Linked DNA regions of Hoeflea sp. 108. The protein of the gene in region 1 interacts with the protein of each later gene in a pairwise test. Links are inferred from orthologs where the notes say so. Each region holds a gene or a part of one and is shown in the gene's direction. Other genes may lie near its edges.

Region 1 (3,069 bases):
TTTCGTGGCATAGGTCGGCCGACCAACCGACAATCAGGCTGTTCCGATGACGCTTACAGGATTTCTCGCCTATAGCGGCGCACTCGCCATTGCCGCGGCCATTCCCGGCCCGGGCGTGACGGCACTTGTGGCACGCGCGCTCGGCTCCGGCTTCCGCTCGTCGCTGGCGATGTCGCTGGGACTGGTGGTGGGCGACCTCACCTATCTCACCGCGGTCGTGCTGGGGCTTGCCATGGTGGCGCAGACCTTCGGCATGGTGTTTCTCGCCATCAAGTGGCTCGGCGTCGCCTATCTCGCCTATCTGGCCTGGTGCTTCTGGAACAGCGGCATCACACCTGAGACGATCGAGGCGAAGAAGGGCAAGAGCGGGCTGTTTTCCAGCTTCCTCGCGGGACTTACGGTGACACTCGGCAATCCGAAGACGATGATATTCTACCTGGCGATCACGCCGACGGTCGTCGACCTCAGGACGGTGACATTGGCCGACTACGGCATCCTGGTGGCTATCACCATCGCGGTGTTGCTGGTGGTGCTGATCCCTTATCTGGCGCTGGCCTCGCAGGCGCGCTGGCTTTTGAAGACCCCGCGTGCGCTGAAGACACTGAACCGCACGGCAGCTGCCTTCATGGTGGGTGCGGCGGCAGCGATCGCCGCCCGCCAATAGGCCTCCGGACGGATTCTTTTTCCACTAATTTGGCCATTGCGGAAATACGTTTCCGTCAATGGTCGCCAATCAGCATGACGCCCACTCGGAATTTGCCCGGCGACACCCTATCTTCAGGGCCGAAAAAAGCATTATCCGGCAGGGAGCGAAACCGCATGAACAAGCCCGTCACCTCCACCCGCATTCCCGGCCGCGGACGCATCTACGGCTCGATCACCGAGACCATTGGCGACACGCCGCTGGTACGGCTCGACAAGTTCGCCAAGGACAAGGGCGTTGTGGCGAACATCCTCGCCAAGCTCGAATTCTTCAACCCGATCGCCTCGGTCAAGGACCGCATCGGCGTTGCGATGCTTGAGGCACTGGAAGCGTCGGGCAAGATCGAGCCGGGCAAGAGTACGCTGATCGAGCCGACTTCGGGCAACACCGGCATTGCCCTTGCCTTTGCCGCCGCCGCCAAGGGCTACAAGCTTATCCTGACCATGCCCGAAACGATGTCGATCGAGCGCCGCAAGATGCTGGCGCTGCTCGGTGCCGAGTTGGTGCTGACCGAAGGCGCCAAGGGCATGAAGGGTGCCATCGCCAAGGCCGAGGAGCTGGTGCAGACCATTCCGAACGCCATCATCCCGCAGCAGTTCGAAAACCCGGCCAATCCGGAAATCCACCGCCAGACAACGGCCGAGGAAATCTGGAACGACACGCAAGGCTCGATCGACATCCTGGTTGCCGGCATCGGCACGGGCGGCACGATCACTGGCGTCGGCCAGGTGATCAAGGCCCGCAAGCCGTCGCTGCATGTCGTGGCGGTCGAGCCCGAGGGCTCGCCCGTGCTTTCGGGCGGCCAGCCGGGCCCGCACAAGATCCAGGGTATCGGCGCCGGCTTCGCGCCGAAGGTTCTGGACACGACCATCTATGACGAGATCATCAAGGTCTCCAACGACGACGCCATCGCCAATGCCCGGCTGGTGGCGCGGCTGGAAGGCGTGCCGGTCGGCATCTCCTCGGGCGCAGCGCTGCAGGCGGCCGTCGTCGTCGGTTCGCGGCCGGAGAATGCCGGCAAGAACATCGTCGTTATCATCCCGTCCTTTGCCGAGCGGTACCTGTCGACGGTGCTGTTCGAGGGATTGGGCGGATAAGCCTTCCTTCTCCCCTTGCGGCAGAAGGTGCCCCGAAAGGGCGGATGAGGGGTGCGGACGGACCGGCTTTGCCGAGTTCGCTGGGATGGCGCCTGTTCTGCGCCCGCTCATCGCTTCCAACAGCCCTCATCCGTCTTGGCGCTGCGCGCCAATCCACCTTCTCCCACTAGGGGAGAAGGCACGGGCCAACGCTCACCCGGCCGCCACCCCTGCCCGCTTGCGCTCCAGAAATGCCCGCACGGCGGGATCGGTTTCGAGCCCGATGGCGAGCCCGTAGGCCTGGTTCGCCTCCTCCGCGTGGCCGACGAGCGACAGAAGTTCGGCGCGTGCCGCCCAATAGGGCTGGTACTGGTCGAGCCTGGGGTCGCCCATGGCATCGAGCAGGGCCAGGCCGTTGGCCGGGTTGCCGGCATAGGCGACGGCGACCGCGCGGTTAACAGCGGCGACCGGCGAGGCGGTGATGGTGGTGAGCGCCTCATAGAAGATGGCGAGCGCCGGCCAGTCGGTGCGGCCGGTCATCCGGCGGGCTGCGTGGACGGACTGGATCGCCGCCTCGATGTGGTAGCGGCCCATGGTTTCGAAGAAGCCGGCGCGGACCAGAAGCGCATCGGCCTCGGCGATAAGGCCGGCATCCCAGAGACGGACGTCCTGCTCGGCGAGCGGCACGAATTTGCCCTCCGTGTCGCGCCGGGCCGGGCGGCGCGCCTCGGCGTGGAGCATCAGGGATAGAAGACACAGTGCCTCGGGCTCGTCGGGCATCAGCCGGGCAACGAGTTGGCCGAGCCAGATGGCTTCGGAGGCGAGGTTGCGGCGACGGGATTCTGTGCCCCCGGCATCGGCCCAGCCTTCGGAAAAGGCGGCGTAGATCGCTTCCAGTACGGCCGAAAGCCGCTCAGCCATTTCAGGCCTTTCGGGCACGCGGAAAGGAATGCCCGCCTGGCGGATGCGTGTCTTGGCCCGCACCAGGCGCTGGCTCATGGTGGCGGGCGAGACCAAGAAGGCGGAGGCGATGGTTGCCGCGTCGAAGCCAAGCACGGTCTGCAGGATCAGCGGCGCGCGCACGCTCGCATCGATGGCCGGATGGGCACAGGCGAAAAGCAGGCCGAGGCGCTCGTCGGGCAATTTTTCGCGCACGGCCTCCTCCTCCAGTTCCTCGCCGATCAGCCTGAGATGCGGCAGCGCCGCCTCACGGACTGCGTGGCGGCGATGCCGGTCGGTGGTGCGGCGACGCGCGACCGTGAGCAGCCAGGCTTCGGGATGGGTGGGCAC
Region 2 (3,173 bases), 1.5 Mb from region 1 along the record:
TCGCAGCCTCGCGGCGACAAGCGCTGCGCTTGCTGTCTCATTGTCCTTGCGGCGGCTGTCATAGATGGCGTCGTGAAACCAGATGGCGGCTTCGACCGCTTCGGGATCGGCGAAGGCAGACCTGTGCGTCGCAAGCAGGCCGAGCAGCGCCTCGATATGCCTCATACCGTGATAATGGCGGTCGGGCGCCTGATAGAGTTCGGTCAACTCGGTTTTCATTGCGGAATCAACCAGCGACATCGCTCAGCGTCCCCTGAAGCGAGGTGCGCGCTTGCCGTGGAAGGCAGCGCGACCCTCGGCATAGTCTTCGCTGAGGAATGTGGCGTCGCCGAGCGACTGGGCAAGGGTCGCCTCGTTGGGATCATGGCTCAGCGCGGCGCGGATCGCAGCCTTGGACGCCTTGATGGACAAGGGCGCGTTGCGCGCGATGGCGCGAGCGATGTCGGCAATGCGGCCGTCAAACTCTTCTGCTGCGACGATTTCGACGAGGAAACCGGCGCTGAGCGCTGCCTGCGCGTCGATCCGGCCGGCGGTATAGGTGAGATATCTGGCCATCTGCGGCCCGGCGGCCGAGACGATGTCGCCCATCGCATCGTGCGGGTAGGCTAGGCCGAGGCGAGCCGCAGGCACGGAGAACTGCGCCTCCGGTGTCGCGATCCTGAGGTCGCATGCGGCGGCAAGGCCAAAGCCGCCGCCGAAGCAGATGCCGCGGATCGCTGCGATCACCGGGATGGCGCAATTGCGCAGGGCTGCAAAGGCGGCCGAATTGGTGGCTTCGTACGCGCGCGCGCTTTCGGCGGTGCCGCGCAGCGTGTCGAATTCCGAGATGTCGGCCCCGGCGGAAAAATCGTTGCCCTTGCCGCGCAGCACGATGACGCGCGTGGCGCTATCACTCGAAAGCCGGCCGACGATCGCCGCGAGTTCGACCCACATTGCCTGGGTGATGGCGTTCTTGCGCGCGGGCCGGTTGATGACGATGGTGGCGACGCCGTCGTCGGATGTCACCTGCAGCGGTTCGGTTTCCATGGCGTCTTGATTATCCGTGAACCTAATCCATCTGAACCCGCACGAACGAAACGATCTGGCGACCTGAATGTCCCCTAAGGAAAATTGAGTTCAATCGTGCTACTATCTGGCTTATATGTCCGGCGCGGGAATGCACAAGCCGACTGTGAACGGAGACCGTCGATGAATTCCATATCAGCTGCGCGTCACGGGACGCTGAAGCCGGTCGACCCGATCTGGAAGTCGGTGCGCGACGAGGCGGCCGATGCCGTCGCGCGCGACCCGCTGCTCTCGGCGTTTCTCTATGCGACCATCATCAACCAGGACACGCTCGAGGAGGCGGTGATCCATCGCCTGGCCGAGCGACTGGCGCACCAGGATCTCGGCGCCGACCTTTTGCGCCAGACTTTCTATGCCATGCTTGAGGACCGGCCGGACTGGAGCGATGCCATGCGCACCGACATCCAGGCCTATTACGATCGCGACCCGGCCTGCGACCGCTATCTGATGCCCGTGCTTTACTTCAAGGGTTTCCATGCCATCCAGACGCACAGGCTGGCGCACTGGCTGTGGAATCGCGGCCGCAAGGACTTTGCGCTCTACCTGCAGAGCCGGTCGTCGTCGGTGTTTCAGACCGACATCAATCCAGCGGCGCGCATGGGCAAGGGCATCTTCATCGACCATGCCACCGGGCTGGTTGTCGGCGAGACGGCTGTCATCGAGGACGATGTGTCGATCCTGCATGGCGTGACCCTTGGCGGCACCGGCAAGAGCGGTGGCGACCGCCACCCCAAGGTTCGTTATGGCGTGCTGATCGGGGCGGGCGCCAAGATCCTCGGCAACATCGAGATCGGCCATTGCGCCAAGATCGCGGCGGGTTCTGTCGTGCTGTCGCCGGTTCCACACAACAAGACGGTTGCAGGCGTGCCGGCCAGGGTTGTCGGCGAGACTGGCTGCGACCGGCCGTCGAGCCAGATGGACCAACTACTGCCCTCGCAGAGCATGGACCAGGTCATCACTTTCGACATCTGAGGCCTGCGGGCTTGCGCCGCGCTCACGGGAATGCGTGAATTGCGCGGCGTAACCGGCGGCTTGCCTTTACATTGCCATGCCGGGCGTGTCAGAAGCGCCTCTCTCAAACGACAAGCCGGAGAAGCCAGTTGAAGCCGGAAGAAATCCGAAAGCTCGACGCTTATTTCAAGCGCCAGTTCCAGAACCCTAACCTCATGGTCAAGGCCCGTCCGCGCAAGGACGACTCGGCTGAGGTCTATATCGGCGACGAATTCCTCGGCATCGTTTTCAAGGATGAAGACGACGGCGACTACAATTTCTCGATGGCGATCCTCGACGTCGATCTGGGCTGATCATTTGCCCTTCGTGGCGCTGCGCAGCAATGCGCGGCGTCATCTCCCGCATCAGCCCGGCAGATCGAAAGCGATTTTCGACAAAGAGGCGATGCGTAAGTTCAAGCGCTCAGTTCGTACGTTCTGAAGCAGGGTGCTCCAGGTGCAACATCGAGCTGGCCTTGGCGACGACCGCCTGGTCAAGCGCACGCCACTCTCCCAACAATTCGCGCGGGAACCTGTAGGTGAGGCTGAGATCCTTGCCGACAAAGACGTCGCGTTCGCAGGGCGCAAGCGTCTCCTCGGCTTCCGTGCCGCTCAGGCAGCGCGCGACGAACTCAGGCTGGTCGGCGCGGGCAGCCACCGCCAAAACCTCGTTCAGATAACCTGAATTTTCCTTGAAGCCGTAGAGCGTCATGCCATCAGGACCGGGGACGCCCGGCTTGACCGTCAGGGCGCTGTAGATCGGCTGCAGCCGCCCGCTCATATCGCGGGTCATCATGCGCGGCTCGAGGCTCAGGAAGACGATGCGCTTTTGCCCATCGGTGTTGTTGAAGGCTGATCGCGCGGCTTCGCTGTAGCCGTCCATTTCCGGCCAGCGCAGATAAAGGTCCAGGCGATCTGCAACGCCATCGCGGCGGGCTTTTTCGAAGCGGATCATGTTGGCAGGCGCAGCGATGACGTCGTTGCCGATGACAACTTCGCGCGAGCTGGCATCGTCGGTGTAACCGGCCATGGCGATGCTGTGGCCGAACCAGCGGCCGGCAGCGCTGATGCCGACGGAAAGCACGGCAAGGGCGGCGAGGGCGTAGAAGACCTTCATCA

Evidence for each region.
Region 2: the proteins of cysK (region 1) and cysE interact in binary tests that used the Escherichia coli proteins (3 or more experiments, as listed by UniProt). The link is inferred for Hoeflea sp. 108 from one-to-one orthologs.

The regions. Positions count from the first base shown.
Region 1 is NZ_KB890024.1:593,667-596,735, reverse strand. The notes cover bases 59-2,809. They hold cysK (cysteine synthase A), read left to right. Parts: upstream 59-819; coding sequence 820-1,800; downstream 1,801-2,809. Other genes in these bases: B015_RS0102910 (DUF6596 domain-containing protein), read right to left, coding at 1,993-2,809; B015_RS0102920 (LysE family translocator), read left to right, coding at 59-664. Also shown: more of B015_RS0102920, read left to right, coding at 47-58; more of B015_RS0102910, read right to left, coding at 2,810-3,069.
Region 2 is NZ_KB890024.1:2,126,269-2,129,441, forward strand. What follows is about bases 258-3,112. They hold cysE (serine O-acetyltransferase), read left to right. Parts: upstream 258-1,188; coding sequence 1,189-2,037; downstream 2,038-3,112. Other genes in these bases: B015_RS0110370 (enoyl-CoA hydratase-related protein), read right to left, coding at 258-1,026; B015_RS0110380 (DUF3126 family protein), read left to right, coding at 2,166-2,369; B015_RS0110385 (hypothetical protein), read right to left, coding at 2,479-3,112. Outside these bases: B015_RS0110365 (hypothetical protein), read right to left, coding at 1-219; more of B015_RS0110370, read right to left, coding at 244-257; more of B015_RS0110385, read right to left, coding at 3,113-3,173.